DNA from 3 places in the Peribacillus sp. NPDC058002 genome. Region 3 is predicted to be linked to each of the others. Evidence: riboswitches for the same ligand, from Rfam matches in the RefSeq annotation. Region 3 holds a riboswitch; each other region holds the start of a gene.
What was found. A riboswitch is a leader RNA that binds a small molecule or an ion and turns the genes downstream of it on or off. The one in region 3 is predicted to bind S-adenosylmethionine.

Region 1 (7,032 bases), on a different contig from region 3:
TCATGACCCCGTTAATTACCCGGTTTTCCCACATATTACCCTTCCCTGTCAGGAACAGGATCAATCCTAATATTATGCCTATAAAAAAGGTTGCCACTACAGAGACGCTTGTCATGTATAGCGTTTCTTTCGTTGCTTCAATAATGTCTTCCCAATCAATATTCGGCAATAATTCTTCAAGCATGAGTAATCACCTCCACGCCTACTTGCTGTGCTTTAATGAATTCGATTGCGCGGAGCATTTCATCCTCTGTGCCATCAAGATGGATAAACAATGTTCCATATGAACCGCTTCTTGTTTGGGATATCTTACCTTGAACGATATTGACATCCAACTCGAAGTTACGTACAAGCTTGGTGATCAACGGGCTTTCTGCATGATCACCTACAAAGGTCAATTGAATCACTTTGCCTGCAGGATAACGTTCGAGCAAATGGTCCATCGTTTCTTTCGTTTCTTCTGGTTCAGTTACCTGCTGCACGAAACGCTTTGTCATTTGTTCTTTAGGATTCTTGAAAACATCCAGGACAGGACCCTGTTCAACAACTTGCCCGTTTTCCATCACGGCGACGCGATGACAGATTTTACGTATTACATGCATTTCATGTGTTATCAAGACGATCGTCAATCCTAGGCGCTGATTGATGTCAACAAGCAATTCGAGTATGGAGTCGGTAGTCTGTGGATCCAAGGCAGATGTCGCTTCATCACACAGCAGCACTTTAGGGTCATTTGCCAGAGCCCTGGCTATTCCCACCCTTTGCTTTTGCCCTCCGCTTAATTGTGAAGGATAGGCCTTTTCCCTGCCTTCCAGTCCGACTAACTTGATCAACTCGTTCACACGATTGGTTCGTTCAGTTTTAGAAACTCCTGCAATTTCCAATGGGAAAGAAATATTTTCCTGAACGGTCCTTGACCATAATAGATTGAAATGTTGGAAAATCATGCTGATTTCTTGACGGGCCTTACGGAGCTGAGCCCCTTTAATTTTTGAAATTTCCTTCTCAGCCACCACAACGGATCCCTCTGTAGGAGTTTCCAATCCATTGAGCATTCTGATCAAAGTACTTTTCCCCGCTCCACTGTAACCGATGATACCGAAAATCTCGCCTTTATTTATTTCAACATTCACATTATTTACAGCCTTGATCGTCTCACTGTTTCCTTTTCCTGTTCGGAACAGCTTACTGACTTTCGTCAATGTAATCATTAATCCTCACCTCTTTTATCCAATAAAACCTATGAACTTAGTTGATTTCTTTACATTATTAGTCTGTTTCTCATATCATGCACATGTTTTCCCCATTAAAACAGAAAAAACCTTTCTGCATGAGCAGAAAGGCAGGTGAAGAAACAGGCCTTTCTCTCATCTTCCAAAGTAATTAAACTTTGTGTGAATTGGCACCTTTCCAAGGAAATCTCCTTGTCGGTTGCCGGGTTTCATCGGGCACATCCCTCCACCTCTCTTGATAAGAGCTAATATATAGAATATTTGTACATCATTAAGTTCTTTAGTATGGAGAAATTTTATCATAGATAAAAAAGGAGCGCAATGTATATTATTTCTAGTTCAAGGATGAACAGGAACTTTGCTTAAAGCGTTTTGGAAGTCAAGGAGACGATATTCGTCGCTTTTTCAATTGCCTGCTCTAAATCTTCTATTAAGTCGTCTACATTTTCAATCCCAATTGATAAACGGACTTGATCGGCACTTACACCCGCTTTCGCAAGACCCGCCTCATTCAATTGTTGATGGGTCGTACTGGCTGGGTGGATGATCAAGCTCTTCGCATCCCCTACATTCGCCACATGGGACCATAATTCCACCGAATTGATAAGTTTTGCCCCAGCTTCGCGATTACCTTGTATTCCAAAAGTCACGACAGATCCAGCTCCCTTAGGCAAATATTTATCCGCAAGGGCCTTATCGGGATGATCCTCATCACCAGGATGCGAAACCCAAGTCACGGCAGGATGGTTTTTTAAATATTCAATGACAGACTTGGTGTTTGATAGATGCTCTTTCATCCTTACATGCAGCGTTTCAAGTCCAAGCGTAAACTGGAATGCACTTTGGGCACTTAGCGCAGGGCCTAAATCACGAAGTAACTGGACTCGGGCTTTCGTTATGAATGCGGCAGGTCCAACTGCCTCGGCGTATACCAGACCGTCGTAACTTGGGTCAGGCTCCGTGAAGCCAGGGTAGTTTGGCGAGTTCCAATCGAACTTCCCTCCATCCACGATGACACCGCCTAGTGTCGTTCCATTTCCCAGAAGCCATTTTGTAGCGGAATGGATGACGATGTCCGCGCCAAAATCAATTGGTCTGCAAAGATATGGTGTTGCAAAGGTATTATCAATGATTAAAGGTATGCCGGCTTCATGGGCGATTTTCGCCACCGCTTCAATATCAAGCACCCTCAAACTTGGATTACCGATCGTTTCGGCAAAAATGGCTTTAGTTCTTGGCGTAATCGCCCTTTTGAAATTTTCAGGATCATCGGGAGAAACGAACTTCACTTTGATCCCATATTTAGGAAGAGTATTTTCAAAAAGGTTATAAGTACCGCCATATAATGTAGAGGCTGAAACAATCTCATCACCTGCAGCGGCAATGTTCAGGATTGAAAGTGAGATGGCAGCCATTCCACTTGCTGTTGCCAATCCGCCGATGCCACCTTCCAATAAGGCCATTCTTTCCTCAAAAACGCTGACCGTGGGATTATGAAGCCGTGTATATATATAGCCATTCTCCTTTAGGCCAAATAAATTCGCTGCATGGTCGGTGTCTTTGAACAAGTATGCATTGCTTTGGTAGATAGGAACTGCACGGGCACCTGTTTCATCAGTTTGCAGACCGCCATGAACACTCAATGTTTCGAAACGCAACTTTTTCCCTGACATATGGTTTCACCTTTTTCTATGGATTTAGTTGGAATTATATGATATCTGGCCTTTTATAAACAAAAAAACCACTTCAACAAGAAGAGGTCTCAAGAACACACCTCATCTACCAGAGCCAACACTCTGCTGGAATTAGCACCGTATATAAAATTATACCGGTTGCCGGGCTTCGTCGGGCCAGTCCCTCCGCCACTCTTGATAAGAACTATTAAATTCTGCCATTACTTAATTCAAAATATATCATTTTAGAATAAATCAGTCAATTAATTGTTAGAATATTCTTTGTTTAATTCAAATGTCCGCAACAAAGAAACCAACCACGGCTCTGATTGGTTTCTTAGCTGATTTCCTTAAGCAATCCGTACAAATAAGGAACGGATTGAAAGGCATATATTTTTTTGTGCAGCTTTCCTTTTTTGAAAAGCAATAAACAGGGCACACTTTCGATTTCATATGATTCGGCAATTGCTTGGACATAGTTCATATTCATTTTGCCTGCCTTCAATTCCGGGAACAGCTCCAAGGATATCGTCAGCATCTTGGAGGCGACCTGACAAGTGCCGCATAAAGGCGTATATAAATATAAGCAAAAGGTTTCCCCATTTTCAACAGCAAGCTTACACTCTTCTTCTTTCCATTCCTGCATCAATTAGTCGTTCACCCTTTGACTTAAAAATTTCATTTTCACATTCATATTGGCAGATAGTAGCACAGTTGCGATATGATGTTCGGGTGAGCTTTCCACTTCTTTGTACATTTTATTAATATACAGGTGGTTCGCTTCCGGCATTTCCCTTCGGAACTGCTTCCGCAGCTTTTCTCCTGATTCATCTGCGTCAAAAAGGAGATAAACATCACGATCCATCAATTCATCCACTAATTCATCCAGCTTAGTTAATGATATGGTCCCATTTGTACATCTTATTTCCACATCTTCATTTAAAACGGAGGCAACTTTTCTTCTATCGGAACTGCCTTCTACAATGATCACTTTATCGAATTCGCCCCACTCCATGTCATCACTCCATCTCATGAATTATGTGCGCAACTGCCGCTGTATAAAATGAAAAAGAGAGCAGGCCTATTCAGTCCCCCCTCTCCTTCTTTTTAACCGTTGATTAAACTCTCATACTCTTCGGCGCTCATCAAGTTTTCAATATCATTGCTATTAGATGGTTCAAGCACGACCATCCATGCCTTTTCATAAGGAGACTCATTTACATATTCAGGGTTGTCACTTAAATCTTCGTTTACTTCAACAACCTTGCCACTGATAGGTGCATAAAGCTCAGAAACGGTCTTAACGGATTCAACACTTCCAAATGGTTCGTTCGCTTTCAATTCATCGCCGATTTCCGGAAGCTCAACGAATACGATGTCCCCAAGCTCGGACTGTGCGAAAGCTGTAATCCCAATGCGCACTGTTCCATCTTCCGTTTTGACCCATTCATGTTCTTTAGTGTAACGAAGTTCTTTTGGTGTTGTCGTCATTATTAACCCTCCATATGTACATCTTATTTATCTATTTCATTATAAGGTAGATAGTGTGTTTAAGTAAGGAATTAACCAAATATTTTGTGAAATTTCAGTTCCAAACCTGTTCGAATTGCTCTTCTTTGAAACCTACCGTCACTTTAGTGCCATCTGTAACAATCGGCCTTTTCAGAAGCATGCCATCCGTGGACAATATATCAAGCATCTCTGCTTCAGTAGCTTCTTTCAGCTTATCCTTTAAGCCCAGCTCCCGATATTTTTGACCGCTAGTATTGAAGAACTTCTTCAATTCCAAATTGCTGATTTTATATAGTTTTTCTATTTCTGTTCGCGAAGGCGGATTTTCAGCTATATGGATCGCTTCATATTGCAGTTCATGATTATCAAGCCACTTCTTCGCGTTACGGCATGTGCCGCATTTTGGGTACCAATATAATGTTAAGCCCATCATTTCACCACCTATCAATAGAATACCCGTTTTCAGCACGCAATACAACGAAATATCTTTTGAATTTCCGTTGCGATTTCATCAAAGGAAATAAAGGGAATGCCTTTACGGGCATTCCCTTTACAGATTCTGATTCATTGCTTATAGAGCATATTTTTCCGCTTCGATCACCTTTACGGAGGCTTCACGTTTTTTCGCAATGACATTGATCGGATTGTGTCTTGTCAGCTTGCGGAGCGACGAAAGCATGATTCGAAGAGTATCGCCTGTTTCCACCGCAATTAACGTTTCTTTTGCATGCTGTTCTATTTCATTGAAAGCTTCCTGAACGAAGATTTCAGTGTAAAGCACTTTTTGTTTGTTCTTCTCCAGGCCTGTAGCTGCAATAGCTTTTTCCGTACGCAATACCACGGATTCAGCTGCATAGGCAAGGGATACGATATCGGCAATGTTTGAGAGGATTTCTTGTTCTTGATCAAGAGTTTTGCCGTATTTCTGTGCCGCTAGGCCAGCTGCCAAAATACCGATTTTCTTAGCGTTCCTAACAAGCATCTTTTCTTGTGCCAGTGGCTCATCGCCAGGCTCTTCCGGCATCATCATCATTAATTCCTCTTGCAAGCCTTGGGCTTTTTGAAGAAGCGGCAATTCCCCTTTAAGTGCTTTCTTCAGAAAAGTTCCCGGGACAAGCAGTCGGTTGATTTCATTTGTACCTTCAAAGATCCGGTTAATACGGGAATCGCGATATGCTTTTTCAATTTCATACTCCTGCATGAAACCATAACCGCCATGAAGCTGTACGCCTTCGTCCGTAACATAATCCAATACTTCGGAAGCGAAGAATTTATTCAATGAACACTCAATGGCATATTCAGCAACTGCGGCCGCCATTGATTTCCCATCTTTCACTTGCTCATCCGTCAATTTGCTTTGTCTTTGATCATAAAGGCCAACGGTGCGATATACAGAGCTTTCTGCAGCATAAATTTTAGCGGCCATTGTTGCAAGTTTTTCTTTCGTCAAGTTAAAATCGGAAATTTTCGTTTTGAACTGTTGACGTTGATTCGTATAAGCAGCTGTAATCTCAAGGGCACGTTTAGATCCGCCGACCGCACCAACGCCTAATTTATAGCGGCCGATATTCAGGATATTGAAAGCGATGACATGCCCTTTTCCGGCTACACCCAAAAGGTTTTCGACTGGTACATGTACGTCTTCAAGTATTAATGTACGTGTTGATGAGCTTTTGATTCCCATTTTCTTTTCTTCAGCGCCAGTTGATACGCCTTTATAATCACGCTCAACAATGAAAGCCGAGAATTGTTCGCCGTCGATTTTGGCGTATACACAGAAGACATCTGCAAAACCTGCATTTGTAATCCATTGTTTTTCACCGTTTAAAATATAGTGTGTTCCTTCCGAATTCAATTTCGCCGTCGTTTTTGCTCCCAAGGCATCTGAACCTGAGCTTGGTTCCGTTAAGGCATACGCAGCAATCTTCTCACCTGTCGCCAGTAAAGGGAGGTATTTTTTCTTTTGTTCTTCATTCCCGAATAATACGATCGGCAAAGATCCGATACCTACATGTGCACCATGTGTAATTCCGAACCCGCCTGCAAGCGCCATTTTTTCCGTGATCAATGCCGAACTGATTTTATCAAGACCCAATCCGCTGTATTCCTCAGGAACATCAGCACCAAGTAAACCAATTTCTCCTGCATGCTTCAGTAATTTAACGGAACGGTCAAATTCATGGTTTTCTAAATGTTCAACCTGCGGCAGAATTTCATTCACTACGAAATCTTCCGCAGTCTTGGCGATCATTTTATGCTCATCAGAATAATCTTCCGGTGTAAACACTTGATCATACGTAATATCTTCCACTAAAAAGGCTCCGCCTTTAATGAGGTTACCTGTAGTTTGATTTGACATGTTATTTCCTCCTAAGTATTTAAGATGGTAAGCCCGCCGGAAGCATGAGATTCCGGTAGGCGTGGGATTACGCCAATAATTCAAATACTCCAGCAGCACCCATTCCGCCGCCGATGCACATTGTCACGACTCCGAACTGTTGGTTTCTGCGCTTCATTTCATGAAGCAGGCTTAATGTCAATTTTGCTCCCGAACATCCTAGTGGATGGCCTAAAGCGATTGCTCCGCCATTTACATTGACAATCTCTTCATTCAA
Region 2 (7,032 bases), on a different contig from region 3:
ATCGGTCCAGCCGTTCCGCGGGTGATCTCTTCCGCTTTATCATCATTTAGTGTATGAACCTCTCCATTTTCATCAACTCCTGGCTCGGTTGGATCACTATAAACTGAGATGCTTGAAATATATGTATAATGTTTAACTTGATGAAGCAATCTGCAAGATTTAGATACAGTTCGAGGGATAGATCCTGATGTGTCAATGACTGCATCCCACTGTCTCCCTTTCAACATTTCCAGATCCCCGTCGCGGTCCCCTTTTAACTGTTCTATTTCGGGAAAGACATAAGGATCGCTTCCACGATTAAAAAGTGTGACTTCATGCCCTTTCTCTATCGCGGCTCTTGCTAAATACCTGCCTAAAAACCGTGTACCGCCCAATAATAATATCTTCATAAGATTCCCTCCTCTTTTTAACGATATTCCATAAAGCATACGCAATACCCTTTCCTAATAAACTTGCAACTTTTCTTTGATTATCCCTTCCCGGAAAAATTAGCAATATCCTATTCTTTTGAACTTTATTCTTTTTCGCTATAATGATAGGGAAAGGGAGAAAGAAGGTGGAAATGATGCTTGAAAATCTTAAACAAAAATTCCCGAGCGCCCTTACCAATAAAATGGATACTGATGAAATTTCTGACTATGTTTGGTTCGAAGACTCAAGAAGTTTACTTGGCATTCCCCGTTCAGATATCACAGACGAAGAAATCCGTTTATTGGAACTGCTTTTTGCTCCTTCCATAAACCCAAATAACCTCAATGTACATCCAGACTCATCATGGAAAACTTTTTTATCCGAACCGAATGCACCATTGCCTTTAACGAGCTGGGAGAATGTTCGATTTCTTCATTTCAAGCTGACTCATGCTGATTTTTCCAACTCCGATTTTGAAGAAGCCTTCCTAGCTTTCGTTCCATCTGACGCGGCTATTGTCTGGGAAAATGAAACGGCAGGAGTCTTAATTGAAACGGACGAAGAAGAACCTTTATCAACTAAACAACTAATCGCCATTTCTTCCACGCTTGAAAGTGACTTTTATGTAAAGACCCGTATGTTTACCGGGCGCTTTCACCCTATAAACCAAGACCTTCATCAGCACTGGACTCAGGAGAAAAAGTGTTTTGATTTGGCACAGATGCATCTGCCGGACCTAAAGGTGGCTGATTTGGCAGACATCATCCCTCACTCATTAATAAAGGATCCATCCGTTAAGGATGCAAAGTGGTATATCAATGAGATTCTTGGCAAGACCAAGCAGGATACAGAACTGATCAAAACGATTAAAACGTATATCGAATGTAATTCAAATGCCACCTATGCCTCCAAACAGCTTTATATACATCGGAACAGCTTACAATACCGAATCGATAAATTCTCTGAAAGAACTGGTCTCGACATTAGAAACTTCCGTCATGCCCTTACTGCATACTTGATACTTTTACTGAATGATTAATTTTCAACGCAAACAGGTAATATCACCCTTTTTTGTGCAATGTGCCCATACTTTTTTCAAATCCGATAGCTTAGACTATAGTTAATTGGTACAAGTAATCAGGAGTTTAAAAGGGGGATTTTTCATGGCAGAGCTAGTGTTGGATCATATATTCAAGATTTATGATAAAAAGGTGACGGCTGTTAAAGACTTCAACCTTCGTGTTGCCGATAAGGAATTCATAGTTTTTGTGGGACCTTCAGGTTGCGGCAAATCGACGACATTAAGGATGATTGCCGGACTTGAAGACATTTCCCAAGGGGATTTATATATAGACGGCAAGCGAGTCAATGATGTCCCCCCTAAAGATCGTGATATTGCGATGGTTTTCCAGAACTATGCCTTATATCCTCATATGTCCGTATATGATAATATGGCATTCGGATTAAAACTCAGGAAAACGCCAAAAGCGGAAATCAAGCAAAGAGTCAATGAAGCGGCAAGGATTCTTGGACTTGAAGAGCTGCTAAACAGGAAACCTAAAGCCCTTTCAGGTGGTCAGCGCCAGCGTGTCGCACTTGGCCGGGCCATTGTAAGGGACGCAAAAGTTTTCTTGATGGATGAGCCATTATCAAATCTCGACGCAAAGCTACGGGTTCAAATGCGTGCGGAAATCGCTAAACTACATAAACGGCTCGACACCACAACGATATATGTCACGCATGACCAAACAGAGGCAATGACGATGGCGACACGTCTTGTTGTAATGAAGGATGGTATCATCCAACAGGTCGGTGCACCAAAGGACGTTTATGAGAAACCGATAAACGTTTTCGTCGGCGGCTTTATCGGATCGCCTGCCATGAACTTCTTTACTGGAACCTTAAAAGAAGGCACTATTAAAATAGGCGAACAAACACTTGAATTACCTGAATTGAAGATGAAAATGCTGCGTGATCAAGGATATGTCGGAAAAGATATAATTCTTGGCATCCGTCCGGAGGATTTCCATAATGAAGGTGCTTACTTCACGAAGTCCCCTAACACTGCATTCACAACCCAGATTGATGTAGCCGAACTGATGGGCGCGGAGATCATGCTCTACTCCACATTAGAGGGGCAGCACTTCGTCGCACGCGTCGATGCCAAGAATATCATCCAGGCTGGCGAAAACATCGAACTTGCCCTCGATATGAATAAAGCACACTTTTTTGACAAAGGGACTGAACATCGCATTTTAGTGGAAGAAGATGAACAGATGCAGGAAAGCATGAAGTTATCTGCCAATTAAAAGCAAAAAGACCCATTCATTATGGGTCTTTTTACGTTTATTCAAATAAAAAGGATAGATTCATTCCTGGACCAACACCACTTCATCATGTCCGCATTCAGAGCATTTCATGAGATGCGGGCATTGGCCTTTTTGAAGGGATTTAGGGTATCCGTCGTTTTCTTTAAGTATGTCGATATCCATATAAGCACTGTAATCATCAGCATAGTCCATGAATTTCCCTTTATCATCAAGATCACTGCCGCATTTCGGGCAATTCACATGAATTTTTCTTAGACCGTTGCAAAGCGGGCATAAAGACATTGTTTTTCCTCCTGTTCACGTTACCTATGATTTCAGTATTTGTTCATCCCATTATTTTAACCCATGGAAACACCCTCCCTAATACCAAGGGAGGGTACTTCCATTCAATTATTTATTAACCATGTTAGCAGGATCGACCCATGCTTTGAATTCATCTTCTGTCAGGAACTCCAATTTCAACGCAGCTTCTTTCAATGTTGAGTTGTCCTTGAATGCAGTTTTGGCGATTTTGGCTGCTTTTTCATAACCGATATGCGGGTTCAATGCTGTTACCAACATAAGGGAACGTTCTACATTTTCTTTGATTTTATCCTCATTTGCAGTGATGCCCACCGCACAATTATCGTTGAATGAATGAATGCCTTCCGTCAATAATTTTACCGTTTGCAGGAAGTTATAGATGATGACAGGCTTGAATACATTCAATTCAAAATTACCTTGGCTTGCTGCAAAGCCAATTGTAGCATCGTTACCCACGATTTGAGTTGCAATCATGGTAAGCGCTTCACTTTGTGTTGGATTGACTTTACCTGGCATGATGGAGCTGCCTGGCTCGTTTTCCGGAATGGCTATTTCGCCGATTCCGCTTCTTGGACCACTTGCCAGCCATCTGACATCGTTCGCAATTTTCATTAAATCCGCTGCCAATGCTTTTAAAGCGCCGTGTGCGTAGACGATTTCGTTATGGCTTGTCAATGCATGGAACTTATTATCAGATGTGACAAAAGGATATCCAGTATCAGCTGCAATTTGTTTGGCGGAAAGTCCCGGGAATTCTTTTTTTGTATTGATTCCGGTTCCTACAGCCGTTCCTCCTAGTGCAAGGTTCAATAATTTTTGGCTGCTTTCCTCAATCATCGCTAGATTTTTGTCGAGCATCGCTTTCCAGCCGGAAATCTCTTGTCCCAATGTTAATGGTGTAGCATCTTGAAGATGTGTCCGGCCAATTTTCACGACATCCCAAAATTCTTTTTCTTTTGTATCGAATGTATCACGAAGAGCTTTAATGGCAGGAACCAATTTTTCAGCGACTTCCATAAAGGCAGCAATATGCATGGCTGTCGGGAAAGTATCATTGGAGCTCTGTGCCTTGTTAACATCATCATTCGGATGAAGGGTTTCCGATTCACCGTTTTCTTTTAACCATTCATTTCCTTTGTTAGCGACCACTTCATTCACGTTCATATTACTTTGCGTACCGCTTCCCGTTTGCCAAACTACAAGCGGGAAATGCTCATCTAGCGTTCCTTCGAGGATTTCGCCGCAAATCTTGACGATGGCATTCTTTTTAACTTCCGAAAGATCACCAAGATCATAGTTCACCTTTGCCGCAGCTTGTTTAACGTATGCAAATGCACGAACTAATTCAATCGGCATTTTTTCGTTACCGATTTTGAAATTGTTACGGCTTCTCTCGGTTTGTGCTCCCCAATATTTATCAGCAGGAACTTTCACTTCACCCATCGTATCTCGTTCGATTCTGTATTCCATGTGTTCTCCTCCTATGTTTGCACTATTCATTGAGACCAATTTGCATATGAAATGAATAATGTCGTATTATTCTTTCTCTCCATACATTGTACAAACTTTATTATTTTAAAGCAAAAATATCCGCTGACCTTTCACTTTTTCCGAAAATTGCATGACCCTTCGTGTTTATATGAAGATTCGGATATTCTTTTTTTTAGATACATAAAGTGTTGTCGCACTAGGCACCAATTAACCTGGACATGAACATCCAAGCATTATCCATCCCAAAATGTCCTTGACAGTATTTTGTATATATAGTAAATTCAAAAGAAATTGAATAATCTAAACTCTTATCGAGAGAGGTAGAGGGAATGGCCCGATGACACCTCAGCAACCTTCATTTGTTTCAAACCAATGAAAAGGTGCTAATTCCACAAGTTTGTGAACTTGGAAGATAAGAAGAATGACTCGTCCTTACTTAATCAAAGTCTTCTTCTTAAAGAAGACTTTTTTTTATTTTATATAACTCAAAGGAGCAGTGAAAACCATGTACAAAACTGAAACATATCTTGCTCAATTAGGAAACCGCAGCGAAACGGCGACAGGAACAGTCAATCCGCCAGTATACTTTTCAACAGCTTTTCGCCATGAAGGAATTGGCCAATCGACGGGATTCGACTACACAAGGACAGGTAATCCTACACGCCAATTATTGGAGCGTTCCATCGCCGATCTGGAAAAAGGCGACCAAGGTTATGCCTGCAGTTCAGGAATGGCCGCCATTTCCACTATCCTTGCCCTTTTTAAATCAGGTGATGCCTGGATTGTCAGCGAAGATCTTTATGGTGGTACATATCGTCTGTTAGAACAAGGTTTTAAAAAATGGGGATTGCAGTGTGACTATGTAAACACTTGTTGTTTGGAGGATATAGAAAAAGCCATCACTCCTCACACGAAAGCCATCTTCATCGAAACTCCCACTAACCCTCTTATGCAGCAAACGGACATTAGCGCTGTTGCCGCATTGGCCAAACAAAATAATTTACTATTGATCGTTGATAATACTTTTTACACGCCTCTTATTCAACAACCCATCCTGCTTGGAGCGGATATCGTGATTCACAGTGCAACCAAGTATCTCGGTGGTCATAATGATGTGCTCGCCGGACTGATCGTTGCTAGCGGCGCTGAATTATGTGATGCACTAGCCTTCCATCATAATGGTACCGGAGCTGTCTTGAGCCCCTTTGATTCTTGGCTATTGATGCGTGGAATGAAAACCTTGGCATTGCGGATGGAGCGTCATGAAAAGAATGCCAAAATACTTGTAGATTACTTGTCGGAACATGATTGTGTCACGGACGTATTGTATCCCGGCAAAGGCGGCATGATTTCATTCCGTATCATTGATGAATCGGCGGTCAACCCCTTTTTACAATCGCTCTCATTAATTTCCTTTGCAGAAAGCCTTGGAGGGGTTGAAAGCTTTATCACCTATCCTGCCACACAAACGCATGCCGATATACCGCTTGAAGTCAGAACGGCAAATGGAGTTTGTAATCGTCTGCTCCGCTTCTCCGTTGGCATCGAGGATAGCGATGATTTGATTCAGGACTTGCAGCAAGCATTCGCACATGTAAAAAGGGAGGCGCTACGATGACAGGTCATGATTTTAGCTTTGAAACGAAATTACTTCATAATCAGCATAAATTCGATCCGGCAACGGGCGGTGTGAGCGTCCCCATTCAGCATGCATCGACTTTCCATCAATCCGATATCGATCAATTTGGCAAATATGATTACAGCAGAAGCGGGAACCCGACTCGCGAAGCACTTGAAGACATCATTGCCGAACTTGAGGAAGGCACTCACGGCTTTGCTTTTTCTTCAGGTATGGCTGCCATTTCAACAGCCTTCCTGCTATTGTCTGCCGGGGATCATATCGTCATTTCCGAAGATGTGTACGGCGGAACATTCAGGATGGTCACAAGCGTATTGACTCGTTTCAATATTGAGCATACCTTCGTGGACATGACGGACCTTGAAAGCGTCAAAGCTGCCGTTCAGCCAAATACCAGGGCCATCTATATCGAAACGCCTTCAAATCCGTTACTTAAAGTGACCGATATTCAAGCCGTATGTGATATCGCCAAAAAAGCTGGTGCCTTAAGTTTTGTTGATAACACATTCTTGACCCCGGCATTGCAAAAACCGTTGAATCTGGGTGCTGATGTTGTCCTTCATAGCGCGACGAAGTTTTTATCCGGACATAGTGATGTGGTAGCTGGGCTTGCGGTAGTGAAAGATCCGGAATTGGCCGCAAGACTCGGTTCGCTCCAAAACTCCTTTGGAGCGGTCCTTGGTGTCCAGGATGCCTGGCTTGTAATGAGAGGTTTGAAAACCTTATCAGTTAGAATGGAACATTCACAAAAAGGGGCAGAAAAGATTGCAGCCTACTTAAAGGAACAGCCATTGGTGAAAAAAGTGTATTATCCCGGCCTTTCCGATCATCCACAGCACGCCATCCAGAAAGGCCAGT
Region 3 (7,032 bases):
TAATTACTAGGTATTATTATTTTTAATGATACTAACTCTGTAATCCGCAGTCAATAATTTTTTTCCTGCATCTTATTTATTTTTGCTTCGCTTCATGAAATGCTGCTTTCACTTTATCCAACAGGTCTTGATCCGAAATCAATTTATACCCTGTAAGTGCAAGGGCTTTTGCTCCGGTCAGGATGGCTTTGTCTCCAGCAGGAGATTTGGCACAGTCGCGGAATTCATTCGTATGGGCAATCAGCTCATCATGGCCAATTTTTATGTAAGGATGTGCTGTCGGCACTACATGGCTTACATTACCTGCATCCGTCGAACCATAGCCGCTCTCTTTTCGAGGAGCCACCGCTTCCCCTAATTGAGCCAGTTCTTCTTTTAACAGTTCATCCAGGACTGGATTAATGACAAAATCGAGCACTTCATTTTGGAAGCGTTCAACTTTTACGTTACTTCCTGTGGCAAGTGCAGCACCTTCAGCAACAGCACGTATTTTTTTGGACACTTCTTGGCAAAGTTTCCATGTTGTTGCTCTAATGTAAAATCTGGCGGAAGCATATTCAGGAATGATGTTAGGCGCTTCCCCGCCATTGGTGATGATTCCGTGGATTTTGACCTCGGCTGGTAGCTGCTGGCGCAAAGCATTAATGCCATTGAACAGCTGAATCACCGCGTCAAGTGCATTCACGCCTTCTTCAGGTGCTGCTGCTGCATGCGCTGACTTCCCGTAAAAATGAAAATCAAGGGGGTCGACAGCCAAAAACGGACTTGTGACACCCGTTTTCCCGGCAGGGTGGATAAGGATCGCCGCATCCACCCCATCAAATAGACCGTGCTTCACAAAACTGCCTTTTGCGCTTCCATTCGGCCCGCCCTCTTCTGCCGGTGTTCCGAAAACAATCACCTCTCCGCCTGTTTCCTCCAGTACTTGAGCCAAGGAAATGCCAGCTGCAACACTCGTCGTGCCGATGATATTATGACCGCAAGCATGGCCTAAACCCGGCAATGCATCATATTCGGCTAAAAAGGCAATTGTGGGTCCTTTCTTTGAAGAGGTTTTTTTGGCGATGAATCCTGTTTCATGTCCGGCAATATTGCGGGTCACTTCAAATCCTTCGCTTCGAAGTATTCCGGTTAATGTATCCGAAGCGAAGAATTCTTGATTCCCAATTTCGGGTTTGGCATGAATGGCTTGACTCGTTTCGATATATAATTTGGAATGAAGGTCGATGTGATCTTCAATGATCTGCTGATGCTGCTTCTGCACTAATTCTCTCGCCATATTCGTATCTCCCCTTTTTGGTTTAAGGAGCCGGATAGGCATCTTGCATCCATCCGGCATTCCTCCACTTGGTCTCAAGCATTATTTTTCATTTGCTGGTTTTGTCCAAGCATCCTGGTAATTGACCAATTCATCGACAGAAACATATGCAGGAATGGTGTTTCCTTTAAACGTTTTTTCTATGAACGCTTCCACTTTTTTCGATTGATAAAGCTCCACTAATTTTTGCAGCTCAGGACGATCGGCATTTCCCTTTTTAACTGCAATGATATTAATATATGGTTTCGCCGTTTTACTTTCATGGAATAATGAATCTTTTAAAGTAAGGCCCGCTTCGACAGCAAAGTTATTATTGATGGCTGAAGCATCGGCATCATCCAATAAACGAGGCGTATTGCCGGCAGCAACAGGCTGGATTTTCAATTTTTTCGGATTATCCTTAATGATTTCCAATGATCCCGATCCATTGAATTCCTTTTTCAATGTAATCAATCCAGCTTCCTGAAGAAGGAGCAGTGCACGGCCGAAGTTTGTCGCTTCATTCGGAACGGCAATCGTAGCACCATCCGGAAGATCCTTAAGACTTTTATGTTTTTTCGAATAAAGGCCCATGGGCGCAATGACAGTCGACCCGATGGCCTCTAATTTCAGATTTTGATCTTGAACGAATTCATCGAAGTAAGCGACCGTTTGGAATGAATTGGCATCGATTTCACCTTCACTTAACGCAAGGTTCGGTTGGATATAATCATTGAAAGTGACCAGTTCGATATTAAGCCCTTCCTCTTTCGCTATATCGACAATATATTCCCATGTTCTCGTATCCCCGCTGCTGACACCGACTTTCACTGTTTTCACATCATCCGAACCGCCTGATGCACCTTCTTTTTTCCCGCATGCTGCAGACACGATGGCCAATGCCAATACGATGATCGTTAATAAGATTTTCTTCATTTCTCCTACCTCCTGTTATGTTTATCTTCTTCTGATTTTTCTTGAAACGAAATTCCCGGTGGATTGCAATAATTGAACGATGATCACGAGCGCCGCCACCGTGACGATCATCGTCATCGTATCGAACCTTTGATAACCGTAAGCCAAAGCTAGATCTCCGACCCCGCCTGCACCGACGGCACCTGCCATGGCCGTAGAACCAACAAGCCCGATTGTCGCTGTTGTAAATGTAAGGATCAATGAACTAAGTCCCTCGGGAATCAAAAAGCGGTAAATGATTTGCCATGTCGTCGCCCCCATCGCCTGAGCTGCCTCGATGATCCCTTTGTCCACTTCCAACAGGGAGTTCTCCACAAGCCGGGCAATATAAGGGGCCGCGTAAAAGATTAACGGAACAATGGCCGCATTCGTTCCGATTGCACTGCCTACAATCATTCTTGTAAACGGAATAAGTGCTACAAGCAAGATGATGAAAGGAACCGACCGCAATATATTGATGATCGGGTTCAATACATTAAAGACCCATTTATTCTCCAGGATGTGACCCTTTCTTGTAATGACAAGCAGGATACCGAGCGGAAGCCCAATCAATCCGGAAAATACCAATGAGATGGCTACCATATAAAGTGTGTCACCGAAAGCTGTCGACAGCTGATCTGCCGTTATTTCCATTCCCCAAAGCGTATTAACCATTAAATCTGCACCTCCTGGACGAGAATCCCCTCGTCTTTAATATATTGATAAGCCTTTTCCACCTCATTTTTGTTCCCGGTCACTTCGATGATCAAATTCCCGAAAGGCGTTTCCTGAATTTCAGAAATATTGGCTGATAAAACACTTAAATGAACATCATATTTCTTCGAGATCGTTGAAAGTAAAGGAGTACCCGAAGTAGTTCCAATAAAATTAATTTTCCAAATAATCGGGATATGGGACCCTATGCTTTTTAGGAAACTTTGTGGGATTTCGTCATGTATGACCGTTCTCACGAAGTTTTTTGCAATATCCGTTTGCGGCTTCGCAAAAACTTCGAAAACCGAACCTTGTTCAACGACACATCCGCCCTCCATGACCGCTACCTTATTGCAAATTTCCCTAATGACAGACATCTCATGAGTGATTAGCAGAATGGTGATATTGTATTCTTTATTGATTTTCTTTAAGAGCTGCAGAACAGCACTCGTTGTTTGTGGATCCAATGCCGAGGTAGCCTCATCACACAATAAGATCGATGGATTGGTAGCCAATGCTCTCGCAATGCCGATCCGCTGCTTTTGGCCGCCGGATAATTGTTCCGGATAACTCTTTGCTTTGCTCGATAAGCCAACGAACTCCAACAGCTCTCCTACCCGCTTTTTGATTTCTTTACCAGGGGTTCCCGATAAAATCAGCGGCATGGCGATATTATCAAAAACGGTCTTTGAGTTCAGCAAATTAAAATGCTGAAAAATCATCCCGATTTTTTTCTTTTCTGCCCGCAATTCCTTCGGGTTCAATTTGGTTAAATCCTTGCCCCCAACAATCACCGAACCATCTGAAGGATGTTCAAGCAAATTGACCAACCTGATCAACGTACTCTTCCCGGCCCCGCTATAACCGACTACACCGAATATATCCCCCTTTTCCACTGTCAAATTGATGCCCTTCAAAGCCTCGACAGTCTGTTTCTTTGTTTGATAAACCTTTTTGACATGTTGAAACTCAATCATCCAATCTCCCCCCATGCTGTTTATTTGTACGAATTCATTATCTAGAGAAGAGCTTTGCCAAGTTTCATAATGATAGGGTTAAATTTTTGGAATTCACGAGTAAATGCGCGGAATTCACGAGTAAATGCGTGAAACTCACGAGTAAATCTGCCAAACTTACGAGTAATTGCACCAATTCTCCAAATAACCATATACATTTTGAATAAACAAAAGAGGCCTCTTCCGTCATCAGACAGAAGAGGCCTCTTTTAGACATAAAAAAAGAGTAAACTCTTAAATTAATTATCTAAGAAAAGCTCCTTCTTATCTTTCAAACTTTCGTCCGTTGGAATTAGCACAGTATTTTTACAAAAGTAAAAACCCGCTGCCGAGGTATCATAGGGCCAAGTCCCTCCACATCTCTTGATAAGAATTAACGTTATATTTAATTATGTCCTTCACTATATATTCTAATTTCTCTAAAGTCAACCATATTTTTCATCACGCTAAATATTTTTATAGTATAGTGAATTGATAGATTTTAATTATATCAATATAACTTTAAATCGATTTGCTCATTCTCCATACAAGGTATTTTTCATTTTCTTCGCTTATCTTCTTCATGCCTGAATTCGTATATAAACGAATCGCCCTTCCATTATCCGGAGAAACCCTTAAATGATATTCGGAGACGTTAAATTGCCTGAAAAAGTTTTCTGCATAGCGAACCAATTCCTTGCCAAGGCCTTTACTGCGGTAATCGGGAATAAGATAAAAAAGATTCACATAGCCAATCTCTGTTCCTTCATACTCCCGAATTTGAAGTTCCATCTGGCCAATCGGTTCTTGGTCCTTTTCAATGATCACCTGTCATCCGGAAATTTCCGGACCCGTTCTTTCATTCGTTGCAGATATGTATTCTCATCTCCAAAACCATCTTCAGATCCAAAACTTACAACATAGGAATCTTTCCTAAATTTAATGATAATCTCTTTATCTTTATCGGTATCAATGGTACGAAAGATCAGATTCACCCACCCCAATCATTTTATTGAAATATTTTTTTAAACAAGCAAATCTCATTTTACTTACGCATTTTTATGATAATTCTTATTCATAAATAATAGGCCTAGCGGGGCCCTTTCGTTTTCGTGCCTTGATGAAAAAACATTTGCCATCTTCCATTCGTACATTTCCAGATTGAACTCCTTAAGGTATGTTCCACTTTATCTTCATCAAAAATCCGGTACGTCGTTAAAACGGTATCCTCAGACAATGGATGCATATCAAATTGACTTATTGTCATCTTCACCGATCCGGCTCCCTCTTGTCCCAAAAAATCGTTTTTAGACCATATGTTACCCGAACTGCCGAACTCAAAGAAATCATCTTTCAATAATATTGAAAGCTCTTCTGGTGATTTACGGACTTCAGATTTTAACAATTTCTCCTCTAGCTGATACAAATGCTCTTTTAATAATGAAGATTCACTATCCATTCATCTTGTCCTCCTTTTTCAGCTATTGGTGAAATTCATGATCCATTGTGGCAAAGATTTTTTATCCAGTTGGTTAATATTTTGCGGTCAGCAGCATTTTTTGTATTTAACCATTTTTGCCATACCTACTTTGTTTCCATATTTCCAAGAAACTGGACTCAGGACGGATTTCAGAGTGTTAGTTACAATTTATTCTACATTACTAGCGGTCATTCCTTTTTGACGGCCATTCGCTGCGAACTATTCCTTACTGGTCCTCCCACATCTTCATCATTGGGTCCATAAAAAGAAGGAGCTGCAAATGGCAGCTCCTTTCAGACTGTAGACAAACTCGATGTTAAGATTGGGAGTTAAAATATGAATGTTGATTTCCACTCCAGGCACTCGCTTTCCGCGGGCGGTCCGGGAGCCTCCTCGGCGCTCTTGGCGCCTGTGGGGTCTCCCTTGGACTCGCTTTCCCGCAGGAGTCTCGTACCTTCCGTTCCAAGCAACTTTGTTTAAATATTCACACTGCACCCCTTTTGTCTACAAACTCGAATGAGCTGCAAATGGCAGCTCCTTTTTCTGTGCATCCGTTTGTTTTCCCACCAGGTTAACGTGATAGTGTACCTTGCAGGCGATTCGTTTCGGCGATTACTTTTTCTTCATCGATCGTTAAGCAATGTCTTTCTTTCACGACCATTTTGCCATCGATATACACATCACAAACATCATTTCCGCGTGCTGCATAAAGCAGGTGCGAATAGGCTTCACTCAGCGGCTGCAGGTGTTCTTTGTCATATGGGTAAATGGTGATGAAATCTGCTTTTTTACCAGCTTCCAGTGATCCTGTATGGCTCATGCCTATCGCTTCTGCTCCCATTCTTGTGGCCATGGCTAGTGCTGTTTGGGCAGAGAATTTAGTGGCATCCTTATAGATTCCTTTTTGCAGTAATGCAGCTGTCCTCATTTCTTCGAACATATCGAAGTTGTTATTGGAGGCGACGCCATCTGTTGCTACTCCCACTTTAATGCCTGCATCAAGAAGGCTGACGACATCGGCAATTCCAGATCCGAGCTTCAGGTTACTGATTGGATTGTGGGCAACGCGAACATCATGCTGTTTCAGTATCGCCCGCTCTTCATCATTGAGAACCACACCATGTGCCATCACGGTAGGCTGATCGAACAGACCTAGACGGCGAAGGTGCTCGACAGGACGGGATCCGTAACGCTTTTGGATGTCGAGGATTTCAAAATCCGTTTCCGATACGTGGATGTGCACCATCAAATCATTCTCTTTTGCAATCCGTGCACTTTCCATGATCGCTTCAGGTGTGCAGGCATATGGGCTATGTGGGGCGACCATGGCAGTCAGGCGTCCATCGGCAAACGTTTTATAGTTTTTTGAAAACATTTCTGCCCCCATGAGGTTCGCTTTTTGGTCTTTTTCGGTACCCAAGCTGAAGATCGTGTAGGAGAAGGCTCCGCGCACTCCTGTTTCGCCTATCGTCTCCATGACAGCACCTGCATCTATTCCATTCGGATTAAACATATCCGAAAATGTCGTGGTTCCTGATTTCATCATTTCCATAATGCCAAGCTGAGAGCTTACAGAGGCGATTTCCGTTGTA

Region 1: it holds a riboswitch for S-adenosylmethionine, as region 3 does, so the genes downstream of both, ACFVSH_RS07490 (O-acetylhomoserine aminocarboxypropyltransferase/cysteine synthase family protein) here and ACFVSH_RS13460 (methionine ABC transporter ATP-binding protein) in region 3, are expected to answer to the same signal.
Region 2: it holds a riboswitch for S-adenosylmethionine, as region 3 does, so the genes downstream of both, ACFVSH_RS15230 (methionine biosynthesis PLP-dependent protein) here and ACFVSH_RS13460 (methionine ABC transporter ATP-binding protein) in region 3, are expected to answer to the same signal.

What each region holds. Positions count from the first base shown of each region.
Region 1 is NZ_JBHVQU010000025.1:10,238-17,269, reverse strand. Features, by position in the region: gene ACFVSH_RS07500 (methionine ABC transporter permease) at 1-184, opposite strand, end outside; gene ACFVSH_RS07495 (methionine ABC transporter ATP-binding protein) at 177-1,211, opposite strand; SAM riboswitch class I at 1,365-1,477, opposite strand; gene ACFVSH_RS07490 (O-acetylhomoserine aminocarboxypropyltransferase/cysteine synthase family protein) at 1,595-2,905, opposite strand; SAM riboswitch class I at 3,005-3,110, opposite strand; gene ACFVSH_RS07485 (thioredoxin family protein) at 3,243-3,551, opposite strand; gene ACFVSH_RS07480 (toprim domain-containing protein) at 3,555-3,920, opposite strand; gene gcvH (glycine cleavage system protein GcvH) at 4,013-4,396, opposite strand; gene ACFVSH_RS07470 (arsenate reductase family protein) at 4,491-4,847, opposite strand; gene ACFVSH_RS07465 (acyl-CoA dehydrogenase family protein) at 4,989-6,776, opposite strand; gene ACFVSH_RS07460 (acetyl-CoA C-acetyltransferase) at 6,844-7,032, opposite strand, start outside.
Region 2 is NZ_JBHVQU010000084.1:8,493-15,524, reverse strand. Features, by position in the region: gene ACFVSH_RS15255 (NAD-dependent epimerase/dehydratase family protein) at 1-389, opposite strand, end outside; gene ACFVSH_RS15250 (PucR family transcriptional regulator) at 566-1,450, shown strand; gene ACFVSH_RS15245 (ABC transporter ATP-binding protein) at 1,575-2,720, shown strand; gene ACFVSH_RS15240 (hypothetical protein) at 2,781-3,023, opposite strand; gene fumC (class II fumarate hydratase) at 3,132-4,514, opposite strand; SAM riboswitch class I at 4,841-4,954, shown strand; gene ACFVSH_RS15230 (methionine biosynthesis PLP-dependent protein) at 5,041-6,153, shown strand; gene metC (cystathionine beta-lyase) at 6,150-7,032, shown strand, end outside.
Region 3 is NZ_JBHVQU010000066.1:8,368-15,399, forward strand. Features, by position in the region: gene ACFVSH_RS13445 (M20 family metallopeptidase) at 77-1,279, opposite strand; gene ACFVSH_RS13450 (MetQ/NlpA family ABC transporter substrate-binding protein) at 1,361-2,233, opposite strand; gene ACFVSH_RS13455 (methionine ABC transporter permease) at 2,255-2,905, opposite strand; gene ACFVSH_RS13460 (methionine ABC transporter ATP-binding protein) at 2,926-3,942, opposite strand; SAM riboswitch class I at 4,243-4,354, opposite strand; gene ACFVSH_RS13465 (GNAT family N-acetyltransferase) at 4,483-4,788, opposite strand; gene ACFVSH_RS13470 (hypothetical protein) at 4,785-4,955, opposite strand; gene ACFVSH_RS13475 (nuclear transport factor 2 family protein) at 5,051-5,419, opposite strand; gene ACFVSH_RS13480 (amidohydrolase family protein) at 6,012-7,032, opposite strand, start outside.